Regions from separate parts of the Aeromicrobium sp. 50.2.37 genome, predicted to be linked through region 2. Evidence: predicted binding sites of a transcription regulator. Region 2 holds the regulator's gene; the other holds the start of a gene.
The links. The regulator LexA, encoded in region 2, represses DNA repair genes until DNA is damaged. The targets are predictions, from matches to a motif close to TCGAACANNTGTTCGA.

Region 1: the regulator LexA is predicted to act here: its motif matches at 4,289-4,304, upstream of NUV38_RS01550 (HNH endonuclease signature motif containing protein).

Annotation. Positions count from the first base shown of each region.
Region 1 covers NZ_JANLGG010000001.1:343,470-351,305, forward strand. Annotated here, with positions in the region: gene NUV38_RS01535 (BtrH N-terminal domain-containing protein) at 1-823, opposite strand, end outside; gene NUV38_RS01540 (transglutaminase family protein) at 1,012-1,737, opposite strand; gene NUV38_RS01545 (hypothetical protein) at 3,347-4,078, shown strand; gene NUV38_RS01550 (HNH endonuclease signature motif containing protein) at 4,308-5,579, shown strand; gene NUV38_RS01555 (hypothetical protein) at 5,600-5,875, opposite strand; gene NUV38_RS01560 (MIP/aquaporin family protein) at 6,115-6,837, shown strand; gene glpK (glycerol kinase GlpK) at 6,875-7,836, shown strand, end outside.
Region 2 covers NZ_JANLGG010000001.1:20,708-28,543, reverse strand. Annotated here, with positions in the region: gene NUV38_RS00130 (vitamin B12-dependent ribonucleotide reductase) at 1-536, opposite strand, end outside; gene nrdR (transcriptional regulator NrdR) at 643-1,131, opposite strand; gene NUV38_RS00120 (VOC family protein) at 1,511-1,924, shown strand; gene NUV38_RS00115 (type 1 glutamine amidotransferase) at 1,941-2,687, opposite strand; gene NUV38_RS00110 (LysM domain-containing protein) at 2,713-3,102, opposite strand; gene lexA (transcriptional repressor LexA) at 3,484-4,260, shown strand; gene NUV38_RS00100 (carboxypeptidase-like regulatory domain-containing protein) at 4,340-6,139, opposite strand; gene NUV38_RS00095 (carboxypeptidase-like regulatory domain-containing protein) at 6,355-7,836, opposite strand, start outside.

The sequences.
Region 1 (7,836 bases), 320 kb from region 2:
CGAGCAAGCGGCGGAACAGTCCGCCCCCGGTCCCGGCCTTCTCGACGAACGCGCTCAGGCTGAACAGCAGCACCTCGAGCTCGTCGGCCGGAAGGTCGACCCAGGTCTGCACATCGGAGGCCAGCAGCGCCACCCCGGCGAGGCCTTCGGCGCCGTGGCCTGCCGCCGCGAGATCGATGATCCCCGGACCCGACGGGTGGCTCATCCGCGATGCGGACTGCTGGAACGCTTCGGCCGCGACCTCCGAAAGCTCGGGCAGCACTTCAGGCCAAGTGATCCGGTACGTGCAGTGGCGCGTCGGCTCAGGGAAGGACTTCGACGACCGCGCACGCGCCAGGGCCTCGAGTGGGACTTCTTGAACGTCGGCCCGGTCGTTGTCCACCACATACGCCACGCGCTGGCGTTCGTCGTAGCCGATCACCACGATGTCGTGACGGCTCATCTGGAGCTTGACCCGCAGGTACGGGAGCTCGGCGATGTCACCCCAGACAAGACTGGGACGGCCGGCGTCGACCTCGTCGCGGACCCACGTCCATCCCTCCTCGGGATCGTCCGTCGTCAGGACCTTGACCTTCCCTCCCAGGCGCACGGGGAGATCGACCTCGAAGTCTGAGCCCCGACCCACCAGGTAGACCGGAGGCATCAGGCCACTCGATCGCACGTACGACAAACCCAGAGCACCGCCGAGCGCAAAGACCAGGCCCTCGCGTGGCGGGCCCTCCCATCCCAGCCCGTTCCAGTGCAGCAGGTCGCGCAGAGCACCAGAGCCACAGTGGCCGCCCATCTGGTGGGGGTAGTCCTGGATGAGCGCGGTGTCTGACATGTGACGTCCTTTGGCAGATCTCGGTAGGTCAGGGGCAGAAGGAGGCGGCTCAGGCTTCGCGGCGAAGAGGTGCCGCGGGCCTCACATTCAGCTGAGCCGCGGACTGGGCATGACGGATGGGGTGGCGGGGTCCTTGCGCCGAGTGACCCGGCGGCGGTCGTGGCCGAGCAACCCGGCAGCGGTCGTGCTCATCGGCGATCTGCCGGCGAGTCAAGAGGACGTGAACTGTCATCGGACGACGCGCTCGTGGCTGGAGGATCGGTGAACTCATCCGTCACGCGCTCCGCGGAGGCGACCATCAGCGACCCGTAGGAACGACGAAGCTCCGTCAGGATGTCGGTCAGCGGCAGGTCGTCGAAGACGCCGCGATCCTGGACGTACTCCATGTGCTGGGTTCCATCGGCGGTGAAGGCGTGCATCAGCGCGTCGTGCTCGCCGTCGAACTCGACCGGGGGAACTCCGAATCGGGCGCACAGCTCGGTGTTGAACGCCGGCGTCGCCTTGACCCACCTGCCGTCGATGAACAGTGAACTGTAACCGTGATAGACGAACAAGTCCGACCCGCTCATGAGGCTGCGCAGCGAGTCAGTCTGCAGATGATTACGGACGTCGGCGAAGCCAAGCCGAGCCGGGATCCCGGCGGCCCGGCACACCGCGGTCAGCAGCACCGCCTTCGGAACGCAATAGGCACGCCCTGCTTCTAGGACGAAGCTCGCTCGGTAGTGAGCAGGGTCTTCCGACGCCGAGTAGGGGTCGTACCAAATCTGATCGCGGACTGCGGTGAAGAGGCGAACCGACTTCTCACGGTCGGTTCTCGCGCCCTCGATCGAAGCTGCAGTGAACTCGCGGACAGCTGCGTGCTCGATATCGAGGAACTCCGTCGCGTCGAGAAAGGCTGCCGGCGACTGACTCATCTGTGTTCCGCACTGCTCATGGGCCCGACGGCCGTGACGGATGAGTACGTGACCGAGGCCAGGTCATCGTCGCGCAAGCCTCGTCGACGGACAGGAGCAACGCGAACGCCGCTCACCGACGGGAGGCTCGGCATCAGGTGTCCTTTCGCCGCGGTCCAGGTCGCTGCTGCCACTCGCCCCCGGACGTCTAGCTTCCGAGAGGACAGGTCGCACCAACACGAGATTGGGTTTGACAGTGCGATGCCCAGTTGTCTGCACATCAGCACACCCTTGCCATGGTGTGACAACTTACAGTTTTTGTCAACGAAGCGACATAGCTTTGATTCTGTTCCGGTCGCAGCGGCCCGCGCCAGCGCTCCGCACAACGCGAACCGCCGCGCGTACGGCCCGCTCTCCTCTCCGCGCATGTCGGAAGACCGCGCTCGCGTCACGCTCTGGGGCAGGGCGCGTCGCAAACGGCCATGCGATCGATCGTTTCATCGGCGTCAAGGGCATCGAGTAAGCGGTGCCCCCTGCTGGGACTAGCGCGCAGCGACGCCCAGGAGCCATCGCGAGGGCTCAGGACGCGAACTATGCCGCCAAACGCGGCACCAGTCACCGGGTCCTTCATCTGCTAGACCTGACCGTTATGGAGTTGCAGATGTTGGAGGCTCGCGTCGGTGCCATCGTTGAAGCCGTAATCGCGGGCCGACAAGTCGAAGACGACCGCATCGAACTCAAGGCCCTATGGCCATCCGCTAATCATGATGTTGCTCGCCGTATCGCCGGCCACGCGAACGCTGCTGGCGGTGAATCGATTCTCTGGGTCATCGGCCTCGACGAGCGTCGTCGGCGCATCGGAAGTACCTCGGGCGTCGAACCGGCGAACTGGTGGAATGCGGTTCGAAAGCACTTTGACGGTCCATCTCCCGAGCCGACGTGGTTGCGGGTACTGGTGTCTGGCAACGCCGACGTGATGGCTCTCCAGTTCACTACCGAACGCGCTCCCTATGTTGTGAATGTCGCCAAGCCGGGGCAGGTTCATCGAGAGGTCCCGTGGCGTTCGAGTACTTCAAGTGTCGCAGTCAGCGGTCCGGGAGAACTCCGTCTTCGCGGGGAACACGTACTTGACCCCGGTGAGGGGGACCCTCTCCTTCGAGCACGGAAGATCGATCTCAATCTTCAGCTTCCTATCGACGCCAGTGCCCGAGCATCTCGGCTAGACAGCCGCCTGTCCGTCGAACCGCCTCGCGAGTTCAGCGAACGCGACATTCCCGACCAGCATGACGAGTGGCACCTCGCTAGGCGATTCACGGTTGGATCAGCGCCTCAATGGTGGTCGTAACCCAACCCTCCGTCTGGACGCGCCCAGACGCGACAAATTAAGTGACAAACTTGACCCAGACCCCGCTGGTCCAGCGATCCGTGACAACCAATCTGACAATCGCGGAGTCGGGGTCTAGACGTCACTGCGGGGAACTCGGACGACAGAACCCTGGCAAAAGTGACAACCCATCTGTCAACTGTCAAGTGCGCTCCTCCACTCCCGGGCGCACCCGAACCACCCAGCGAAGCCGTGCTCGCTCCGTCCAGGCGAGCCGAGGGACGATCCGGCCTCTAGAGTCGCACGATGTTCAGGACAACGATCACCGTCGCGTTGCTGTCGCTCGCCCTCGCCGGCTGCACCGGGTCGAACGACCCGAGTGAGAGCTCCACCAACCAGCCCGCAGACGATGCGGTCGACCTGCGGTTCGCCTACTCCGGCGTCTCCGACGAGGGAACGATCGACCAGACGCTCACGATCACCAACACGTCCAGGACCCTCTCCGCAGCTCCGACCCTGTCCTTCGTGGCACTTGACTCGGACTCGGAGCCGATGACCGATGTCTCGGTGACCACGGTGTTCGGAAGCGATCGAGGTCTGGTCGTCGCGCCGGCGAACTACGAGGTGCTCGACATCCTGCGTTTCGAGGGCCCCGGGTCCGGCGACGTGGAGGACGTCGAGGTCACGGTCGAAGGGATGCGCACCGCCGAGGACGCCGGGACGGCCTATCCCGAGGTCGACTTCCTGGATGCCCAGGGAGAGCCGGTCGACCGTCCGTACGAGGCTCGCACGGCCAGGGTGAGCAATCCCGGCAGAAGCGACTACGTGGTCCGCCTCGTGGGGATCACCTGGAACCGCCCCGCCGAGGGGGAGTCGCAACAAGCTCTCACGGTCTCCCCTGTCGGCGAGCCGACACGTCTAGCGGCTCGCAGCGAGGCCGACGTGCGTCTCGCACCGACGGACGTGGCGACGTACGACAGCGTGAAGGTCTTCATCGCCGTGGAGCAGCGCGCCTCGACCTCGGCCGAGGACGCCTGAGTCGACTCCCGCGGCGACGACACCCGACGCCTCGTCTCCCCCGCGCTCGTGGCGATCCTGCGCCGCTATCCCCCGGCGCCGACGGGTCGCACTCCGGTCGCCCGACTCATGACCCGCCTCGACGTGAGCCTGAGAAGCGCGGACGGGTAGCTCCACTCCCCCCGATGCTTTTGGCACCGAGGCGAACGCGGCGAAACTCGGTGTCGGACGTCGAATCTATGTTCGTTACATGACCTCGACGGACTCTCTCCTCGGCCTCGCGACGGATGCGTCGCGGGTGCTGTGGCGGGCCGAGGCTGCGCAGGCTGCGACGGTGCTGGCGTTCGTGGAGGGTCGTCGGTCCGACGCGGTCGCGGCCGGGCGGAGCGCTGCTTCGGCCGAGGACGCCCGCCAGGTCGCGATCCTGGAGGTCGCGGTCGAGCTCGAGGTCGCGTCGGGATTCGTCGCGCACCTGGTCGCGACGACCAGGACCCTCACGGCGGGCCTGCCGACGGTGTGGGCCGCCCACAGCGACGGTGAGCTCGATCGGGCGAAGGCCCGCGCGATCGCCTCGGCCCGGTGGCGCCTGCACGAGGTCGCGTCGGTGGAGCTGCTCGACGAGTCCGTGGTCCCCTACGCCACGACCCACACGCTGTCCCAGCTCAAGGGCTGGCTGCGCCGGTTCGTGGCACGGGTCGAGGCCGAGAACGTTGCACGGCGCCGCCGCGAGGCGACCGCCCAGCGCCACGTGACCATCACGGCGATGGACGACGGGATGAGCCTGCTCCAGGCGTTCATCCCGACCCACGACGCCCTGCTGATCGAGCGCAAGCTGTCCCTGGCCGCCAAAGCGCAACGTGCCGACGACCCCGACGACGACCGACGGTTGTCCCAGGCCCGCGCCGACGTCCTGACCGACCGGCTCCTGGGTCGCACCGCGGACGCCCCCGGCCGGGGCCGGTTCCACGTCGGGATCACCGTCTCCCTGGCCACCCTGCTGGGCCTGGACGACGAACCCGCCGTCACCGGCGACGGCCAGCACGCCATCGACCCCACACTGGTCCGCGAGCTCGCCACGCAGCCCGGCACGCTGTTCAGTCGCCTCCTGACCGACGAGGCCGGCGGCATCCTCGACGTCACCGAGCTCGGCCGCTTCCCCACCGCCCCACTCCGCCGCGCCCTCGAGCTCGTCGACGGCGTCTGCGACATCCCCACCTGCGACAAACCAGCAGAAGCGTGCGACCTCGACCACCAGCAACCCTTCGACCCCGACCACCCAGACCGCGGACCCACCACCGCAGGCAACCTCCACCCACGATGTCGCCCCCACCACGGACTCAAGACCCGCGGAGCACTCCCCGTCGACCACGACGAGGACGGCACCACCCGATGGCACCTGCCCACACGCGCCGTGCCCGGACGCACCGCCTTCACCCGCGCCTGGACGAGGAGGACCGAACCCGTCGTCGTGCTCGCCGAGCACTACCCAGCCACGGGGGCCTTCGAGTACGTCGCCGCCTGACGAGGCGTCTACAGCCGACGTCAGCGCCGATGCCGACCGACGCCGCGCCGCGCCTCGGGACGTGCCGGAGGACCCTCCCCCGGCGACGCCGCGTCCACGACTGCTGGGTGAGCCGTCAGCACGTGGTGCCGAAGGACCGCGACGTCGCTCTCGTCGCACTCCAGGCGCAGCACCAGGACGCCCTCGTCACCCTCGAGCCAGCACAGCTCGACCTCGGGGGCCCGCACGAGCAGTCGCGTCGACACGCACAGGCTCGCCCCGGAGTCCGCAGGCATGTCGAAGGTCAGGACGGGCACGACGACCTCCTCGCGACCCCCGATCGATGTCATCACCCCCAACGAGCGCGCAACCCCGGAGGTCACGACCCGACGGCTCGACTCCCTGACCTGGAACATCCTCCCGGTCCCGGCGACGCCGCACCCACACCGCGATGTGACGGGGGTCACGATAGGCTCGACCCACACCGACCGAGGCGTCTCGGGGGACGTCCGCACCGAGCGGGCTACGAGTCTGTCGGGTCGGCCGGGGGGACCACGTGCTCACAGACATCTTCCTGCCCGAGGTCATGGGCACCGCCACGCTCCTGCTGCTCGGCTGCGGCGTCGTCGCGAACGTCGCGCTGGCCAAGACGAACGGCAACGCCGGCGGCTTCCTGATGGTCAGCTTCGGCTGGGGCCTGGCGGTGTTCGCCGGCGTCTACGTCGCCTACAAGTCCGGCGCGCACATCAACCCCGCCGTGACACTGGGTCTCGTCGCGTCCGGCGACGACCTCGGCGGCAACACCGCCGTCAAGGTGCTGGTGTACCTCGCCGCCCAGCTGCTCGGCGCCTTCCTCGGCGCCACGCTGTGCTGGCTGGCCTACCGCGACCAGTTCGACGCCCCGGAGAGCGATCCGGACGACAAGCTCGGCGTCTTCTGCACCGCACCGCAGATCGCGCGCACGTCCTCCAACCTCATCACCGAGATCATCGGCACCTTCGTCCTCGTGTTCGTGATCATCGCGTTCGGCAAGACACCCACCGAGCTCGGCCCCCTGGCCGTCGCGCTGCTCGTCGTCAGCATCGGCGCCAGCCTCGGCGGTCCCACGGGCTACGCCATCAACCCGGCGCGCGACCTGGGCCCGCGCATCGCCCACTTCGTCCTGCCGATCAAGGACAAGCGCGACAGCAACTGGTCCTACTCCTGGATCCCTGTCGTCGGACCCGCCATCGGTGGCATCCTCGGAGGCCTCCTGGCCGCCGCCGCGAACTACGTCTGACCCGCACCCCGACCCCACACAGAATCGAGATTCGAGCATGGCCGACAACACGTACGTCCTCGCCATCGACCAGGGCACCACCTCGACCCGCGCGATGATCTTCGACCACGCAGGATCGGTGGTGGCCGTCGACCAGGTCGAGCACGAGCAGATCTTCCCGCGCGCCGGGTGGGTCGAGCACGACGCGCTCGAGATCTGGACCAACACGCGTGACGTCATCGGCGGAGCCCTGGCCAAGGCGAACTTCAACAGCAAGAACATCGCCGCGGTCGGCATCACCAACCAGCGCGAGACCGCCCTCGTGTGGGACAAGTCCAACGGACAGCCGATCTACAACGCGATCGTCTGGCAGGACACCCGCACCCAGAAGATCGTCGACGGGCTCGCCGCCGACGGCGGGCTCGACCGCTACAAGGAGACGGTCGGGCTGCCCCTGGCCACCTACTTCTCCGGGCCCAAGGTGCGATGGATCCTCGACCACGTCGAGGGTGCCCAGGAACGCGCCGAGGCCGGCGAGCTGCTGTTCGGCAACATGGACACCTGGGTGCTGTGGAACCTCACGGGCGGCGCGGAGAACGACGGTGTCCACGTCACCGACGTCACCAACGCGAGCCGCACCCTGCTGATGGACCTCGAGACCCTGGAGTGGGACGAGAGCATCGCCGCCGACATGAACATCCCGCTGTCGATGCTGCCGGAGATCAGGTCGAGCTCGGAGGTGTACGGCGAGTGCAAGCCCGGCATCCTCAACGGCACCCCGGTGGCCGGCATCCTCGGCGACCAGCAGGCCGCGACCTTCGGGCAGGCCTGCCTGGAGAAGGGCGAGGCCAAGAACACCTACGGCACCGGCAACTTCATGCTGCTCAACACCGGCACCGAGGCCGTCCCGTCGGAGAACGGGCTGCTCACCACCGTCTGCTACAAGATCGGCGACGAGCCCACGGTGTACGCGCTCGAGGGCTCCATCGCGGTCACCGGGTCCCTCGTGCAGTGGGTCCG
Region 2 (7,836 bases):
TACCAGTTGAGGATCGAGTCCATCGAGTCGTCGACGGCGAGGATGAAGCAGGCGCTGACCTGCTGCGGGCTCGACGTGCCGACGTTGAACCACACGGGGCTGTTGAAGCTGAACACCTGGAGCAGCAGCATGTGCGTCAGCTCGTGCTCGAACACCTCGGCGTCGGCGTCGGTGGCGAAGTAGCCGTGCTCCTTGCCGGCCGCGGTGTAGGTGAGCACCACGCGGTCGAGCAGCTGGCGCAGGCTCTGCTCACGCTCGGGCGAGCCCACGGCGCCGCGGAAGTACTTGGTGGTGACGATCGTGGAGGCGTTGACGCTCCAGAAGTCGGGGAACTCCACACCGCGCTGCTCGAAGACGGTCTCGCCGGTCTTCCAGTTGGTCTGCACGACGTCGCGACGCTCCCACGTCACGGCGTCGTACGGGTGCACGCCCTCGGTCGTGTACACGCGCTGGATGCTCAGGCCCTTGCCGGCCTTGCTCCCACGCGTCTTGCCGGACTGTGCCCGGCCCGTCGATCCGTCGACCGTCTCCGTCATGTCGTGCTCCTGTGTCGCTGCTGGTGTGTGAAAGGTCGTGCGTCCCGCCCCGTGGCACGGGACGAGGTCGTTCAGGGTGCCGGTGCCGCCCGTGGGCGGCGGGTGGTCAGGGCTGCTGTCGTGCGGTGTGCTCGGCCAGCTCGCCATCGGCGGCGCGGGCCATGAGGACGGCGATCTCGGCGGCGAAGTCGTCCACCGAGTCGAACGCCTTGTAGACGCTCGCGAAGCGCAGGTACGCGACCTCGTCGAGGCTCTTGAGCGGGTCGAGGATGGCCAGGCCGACCTCGTGGGCCGCGATCTCGGCCGCACCGCTCTCGCGCAGTGCGTCCTCGACCTGCTGGCCGAGGCGTGCGAGGTCGTCGTCGGAGACCGGTCGGCCCTTGCAGGCCTTGCGAACGCCGGAGACGGCCTTGTCGCGGTTGAAGGGCTCGGTGGCCCCCGACCGCTTGAGGACCGTCAGCTGCATCTGCTCGATGGTCGTGAAGCGCTTCTCGCACGCTCCGCAGACCCGACGACGCCGGATGGCGCCGCCCTCCTCGGCCACCCGGGAGTCGAGCACGCGGGTGTCGGGGTTCTTGCAGAACGGACAGTGCACGACGCTCTCCTCTCGGGCTGGTTCTTCTCGGGATCTGGGGACAACCTGGGGATGCAGAGGTGGATGACCCGGGATTCCTGTGAATAAGTCCCCCGTCCCTGTGGGACTAGATGTGGAGAACTACATCGGTGTAATCACTAGATGTAGTGGCTACCGTACGCCTGCGCACCAGGTCATGCAAGCAAGTCTGACGAGTTGGTCCGACAAATCTGAGAGCTCTGCGTTTGTGCAGGTCAGAGGCTCACGAGTCACACCAGCCACACCTGTCGCGGCGTGTCACGTGTCCCGGAGACCCGCGTCGACACCTTCCATCTGCACCCAGCCGGCGCAATGCTGCGGCCCTCTTCCACTTCGGAAGAGATCGGAGGAGGATGCGCTCATGACCATGCGACTGAACCCCTACCTGAACTTCCGCGACGAGTCCCGCGAGGCGCTCGAGTTCTACCAGTCCGTCTTCGGCGGGACGATCGACGCGATGACCTTCGGCGAGGCCGGCATGAGTGACGACCCGGCCGTGGCCGACCGGATGATGCACGGCCACCTCGTCACCGACGCCGGCTTCGACCTGATGGCCTCCGACACTCCCCCGGGTGGCGACCAGCCGTCGATGGGCACCGCCATCAACGTCACCCTCAACGGCGACGACCCCCGCATCCGCGACTACTGGGCCGGGCTCAGCGAGGGCGCCGAGATCGTGGCGCCGCTCGAGCGTGCGCCGTGGGGCGACGAGTTTGGCCTCCTGAACGACCGCTTCGGCGTGGCGTGGCTGGTCAACCTCGCCGCGAGCCAGTAGCAGCCGGCCCGGTTCCTCACACGGGGCGCGGCACCGCCACGCCCAGGTGGTCCAGCGCGGCGTCCACGAGCGCGAAGGCCGCAAGCCGGCTGCGCGTCGCGTTGGCGAGTGCCTGGCGCTTCAGCTCACCGGGCTCGGACCCGCTCACCCGCACGAGGTCGGCGCTCTCGTCGACCCAGCGACTGAACGTCTCCGGGGTGACCTCGGGGTGGAACTGCCACGCGATCAGGCGAGCGCCGAAGGCCTCGTCGACGAAGCACTGCGGGCCGAACCACGAGCTGCCGATCACCCGCGACGTGGGTGGCGGGCTCAGCACGTCCTGGTGGAACTGGCCCCATGGCCCCTCGGGGCAGAGGACCTCGTCGAGCGTGTCGACGCGACGCCAGCCGATCTCGGCGCCGTCGCCGCGGTACGACGTGCCACCGAGGGCGCGGGCCACGAGCTGGGCTCCGTAGCAGATGGCCATCACGGGGACGCCTGACCCGAGCGCCACCCGCACGACGTCGGACTCCGCCTCCACGACGCCGGCCCAGCGGGGCTCGTGCGCCGAGCGCTCCGACCCGAGGCTGAGGACCAGGTCGACCCCGGTCGCCGACCACGGGGCGTCGATGGTGTCGCGGTCGATCCAGGTCAGCTCGGCGCCGTGCTCACGCAGCCGCTCGGTGACGTAGCCGCCGGAGCGGTCGGTGTCGTCGGCCAGCACATGGACCTGCAGAGGGCGGTCCGCCGGCGGCGAGCCCGGATCGGTGGAGGCGTCGTTCATGCCTCCATGGTGCCGGACGGCCGCATCACTCGTAGACGGGCACCGCGAGGTCGGAACCGAGCTGCAGCGCGCCGGCGCTCGGCAGCGAGTTCATGCGCATGATGTCGTCGACCGTGTCGCGCACGTCGCCCTCGGGATTGGCGTCGGCCGCGATCTGCCAGAGGGTCTGCCCCTCCTGCACGGTGACGACCGTGGTGGCCGGGACGGCGCCGGCCTCCGACGTGGCGACGGTGGACGAGCCGAGCGCGACGACCGTGACCGCCAGCGCCGCGATGACGGCGAGCAGGAGCACGAGGCGGCCCCGGCGGGTCAGCCGGACGGCGGCAGGCTCGGCGGTGCGGCGCGGTGCCGAGGTGACCCCGCGGGAGAACGACGGGGCGAAGCGGCTGGTCTCGTAGACGGTGATGGTGCTCATGGTGACCTCCGGGGAAGGGAGAGGGTCGAGTGGTCTGGTGTGTCGATCGAGCACCTGTCGATGTCATTCGAACGTCGATGCTCCGGGGGCGGTGGTGCTCCGCGGATCCGACGAACAGATGTTCGATCGAACACGTGTACGACAGTAGGGGAAGGTGCCGACAAAAGCAGCCCCCTTTCGAACAGGAATCCGAACAGGCGGCTCGATCGCCTGCAATTCCAGCGAAAGAATCCTCGACACGGTGTTCGACTGTGACGCGTCGCACTCGCCTGGCGGCGCCCTGGGCACCGTCACGGGGCGAGCAAGCGCGGCGTTCGAACGCGCGACACGCTGTCGAACATGTGTTTGTAAACGTCCTCGCAGAGGTCTAGCGTGGTGACCATGAGCGACGACAGCACCCTCGACCCCTCCTCCGACGCGCCGCGTCGGGGCCGCCCGAAGGGTTCACGCAACTCCGTGCGTGAGCTGCCCGACGGTCCCGTCGACGAAATGACCGGCCTCACCGGCCGGCAGCAGAAGATCCTGCACTTCATGCGCGACCAGATCGAGCAGCGCGGCTACCCGCCCAGCATGCGCGAGATCGGTGGCGCGGTCGGCCTGGCCAGCACCTCCTCGGTCGCCCACCAGCTGCGGGTCCTCGAGCGTCTCGGCTACGTCAAGCGCGACCCCAACCGCCCGCGCGCGATCGAGATCTTCCTGCCCGAGGTGGTCAAGGCACGGCGCACGCTCAGCTCGGCCGACGACTCCGAGGTCGACGAGACGGGTTTCGGCGACCAGCGCCCCGAGGCCACCTACGTGCCCATGCTCGGTCGCATCGCCGCAGGCGGTCCGATCCTGGCCGAGGAGCAGGTCGAGGAGATCTTCCCGCTCCCCCGCTCCCTCGTCGGTGACGGCACGCTGTTCCTGCTCGAGGTGCGCGGCGACTCCATGGTCGACGCGGCGATCTGCGACGGCGACTACGTGGTCGTCCGCCAGCAGCCGGTCGCCGAGAACGGTGAGATCGTCGCGGCCATGCTCGACGGCGAGGCCACGGTCAAGACGTTCCAGCGCAAGGACGGCCAGATCTGGCTGCTGCCGCACAACGACGACTACTCCCCCATCGACGGCAACCACGCCACGATCCTGGGCAAGGTCACCACGGTGCTGCGCCGCCTCTGACTCCCGTCGACCGCTCACGGATACGACTCGAAGGGCCCCCTCCCAGGCGGGAGGGGGCCCTTCGATGTGGCCGTATGTATCAGCCCTTGAACTTCAGAGTGCCCACGCTGTAGTTCTTGCCGGCGGTGACCCTCTTGGTCTTGGTCCCATCGAAGGTGCGCCCGATGCCGCGCCAGGAATCGAGGTTGACGCCGATGCGGTAGTTCCCCGACGCGAGACCGCGGATGACGAACTTCCCGGAGGAGCCCGTGTATGCGGACCGCATGACAAGTGTGCCCTGGGTCGAGTAGACCGAGACAAGGAGCTCCTTGTTGCTCTTGCCCCCGGCGCGGGTGACCTTGCCCGAGATCGTGGCCCCCTTCGACGTCTTGGAGATGTTCGACGTCACCGAGCGGTCGGGGAAATTCACGGTCACGGCGCTGCCCGTGCCGGTGTGGCGGCACGCGTCCCGGTACATCCAGCCCTTGTACCCCGAGGGAGGGTTCTTCCCGGCGCGCGGGAAGCCCTTCTCGATGGACTTCGCGTACTCGGCCTTCGCGCCGTTGACTGTCTTCCACTTCTCGTGACCCCGCTCGAGGCCCTTGTGGTACAGGTAGTTGTCCTTGTAGATGCTCGGGTACCACGACGAGCACTGGGTGGTCCGTCCCACCTCCACGACGTAGCGACCCGGGCGAAGCCCGTCGAAGGCCTTCGTACCGTTGGAGTCCACGAAGCCGGAGGCCACGATCGGCTGGTCCAGCACCTTGGTACCGGGCACGTACTCGCGCACCGTGGACCACTTGTCCCATCCGTTGAAGCCCGAGTAGGTCGGGTCGGTGTCGAAGGTCAGCGTGTTCTTGTTCTGGTCCAGGTTCGCCGAGACCGTCGCCATCAGGTCGGCGTCGCGCCCGGCGACGAGGTCATCGTCCTTCGAGCTTGCCGTGTAGCGGGTGGCTGCATGGCAGTTGGCGTACTGGCCCGAAGCGCCGACCACGCCCTTGCGCTGCCCCCCGCCGGGGAGGTACTCCACTAGGTAGCCGGTCGACCCGCCCGAGGTGCGCGGCACGAATCGAGCGGTGTAGCTGCCGCCTGACGCGCGGGTACTGGCGAACTCGTTCGCGCAGTAGGGCACGTCGAGGGCGCGCAGATCCGACGCGCGAGTCGGACGCGAAGACGGAGGCGCGATGACCCGGACCTGCGCCGTGGCAGCCGCGGAGCCGGAGAGCACGCCGGTGACGGATCCGTAGCGGAAGTTGGCCGTGAAGTCGCCGTACTTGCCGACAGTGGCGGTTGACCCTTCCCGGACGCGGCCGCCGCCCCCATAGGTGCGACCAGTGCCGGAAGCGTCCCCCCGCCAGAACCACTCGCGCGTCTCGCCGGCGACGGTAGCTCGGATGCTGAGCCGGTACGGGGCGGACGACTTGTTGTTCGTGCCCAGCGCGATCGGCATCGAGTACCGCCGCTGCTCATCCGGTCGCACCGTCTGCGCGCGGCGCCAGGTCAGTCCGTTGTTGACCCACCGCGTGACCGCAAGGTCTGAGACACCGTCGGCAGGACCGGTGACCGCACCCTGAAGCATCCGAGTGCGCTGTCGACGCTCGAGCCGCAGCGGGCGTTCAAGCGCAGAAGCGCCGCTCCGGTACACCTTGATCGTCCGGTCGAAGGTCGTGCCGTCCGATCCGGGAGTGCCGCCCAAGCCGGTCGGAGCCGGGTTGTCGGGGTGCTTCAGCCAGTAGACCTTCAGATAACCGGTCTTGCCCGCGGGGATCGAGTAGGACCACGTCCGGAAGCTCGGCTGCTGCCCCAGGATCACTGCGGAGCCCTTGCAGGTGCGCGACCCGTTGCATTTGGCCGACACGTAGACGGGGTAGTGACCGGTGGAGTCCGTGCTCGATTCCACTGCGGCATACGTTCCCGTCACCGTGAGCCCAGACGACGCCTGGGCCGGTGCGCCGAAGGTCACCGCCACCAGACAAGACAGGACCAGGCTGGTCAGGACGGCAAGCGCGACTCGATGCACGAGAGTTCCCCCGAGAGATGACGACACGACCGCCTCACCCTAACAAGGATGAGGCGGTCGAAGCGAAGTGCGCGTATCGGCCCCGATGGTCGAGCTCACGAGCGGAAGTTCAGCGTGCCCACCGAGTAGCTGCGACCCGCAGTGACCGTCTTGCTCTGAGCGCCCTTGTGCGTGCGTCCGATGCCGCGCCACGAGTCAGCGTTGACGACGATCTTGTACTTGCCGGACGCCAGACCGCGGATCGTAAAGCGACCGGACCGGTCGGAGTACGCCGAACGGAGGACGCGTGTGCCGTCGGAGGCATAGGCCGTCACGAGGATCTCCTTGTTCGACTTGCCGCCCACGCGGGTGATGCGGCCGGAGATCGTCGCACCCTTGGACAGGCTCATGGAGGCCCGCCCGGGCAAGTTGCCGACGTCGACGACCTTCTGCGCACCCGACGTGACGGTGGTGCACACCGGACGGTACATCCAGCCCTTGTAGCCCTTGCCGGGGCTCTTCGGAACATAGCCGTTTTCCCGAGAGATCACATTGTACGGGCGGGAGCCGTACTTGCCCTTGATGGTCTTCCAGCGCTCGGACTGGCGCTCCAGACCCTTGTGGTAGAGGTAGTTGTCGGTATAGATGCTCTGGAACCAGCCCGAGCAACTGGTGCGGCGGCCGGCCTCGAAGACGTACTTGCCCGGTCGCAAGCCGGTGAACGTGACTTTTTTGTCGGTGCCTGCCCGCTTGGCCGCAACCATCGGCGAGTCGAGGGCCTTGCGACCCGGCGCGTACTCGCGCAGCGTCACCCACCGATCATTGCCGTTGAGTCCGAAGGATGACGTCAGGGAGACGTCGAGCTCGGTCTCATCCTGGTCGATGGTCACGGCGGGGACGGTCTTCGTGGACGCGTCGCCGAAGCCCAGGAGCCGAGATGAGCCGCCGACATAACCCGTGGCCTTGTGACAACTGTCGACGACGTCGCCGCCGTCGACGATCACGGCGCCACGCTTGGATCCGATGGGCTCGAAGGCCACCATGAAGCTCTTGGTGCCGCCATCGGGGCGCGGAACGAACCGCACCTGGTACGTGCCTCCGGAGACCTGGTCATCGCCGAACTCGTTGCCGCAGAAGGGGACGTCGAGGCTCCGGAGATCCGAGGCGCGCGTGTACTTGACGGCGCTCGGGGACACGATGCGGACCTCGGCCTTGTTGGCGCCGGTGCCGGTGAGCGACCCCGTGACCGTGCCGTAGGCGAAGTTCGCCGTGAAGTTGTCACCCTTCTGGACGCGCACGACGCCGGACTCGCGGATCGTGCGCCCGCCGCCCGTGAACGCGCCGGTGCCGAAGGTGCCGCCTCGCCAGAACCACTCGCGAGCGCTGCCGTCGACCGTGGCGCTGAGGCTCAGGCGGTACGCCTGGCCGGGGGCGTTGTTGCGACCGAGGCCGAACGAGCCGAGGTCGAAGGAACCGTTGGACTCGACCTCGACGGCCTTCACACGGGTGGTGCGCAGGTCCGAGACCGTCCAGAGCGTGACCTCGCGGTCGGTGACGCCGACGGTGGATCCGCTGACGGTGCCGACGATCTTGCGGCT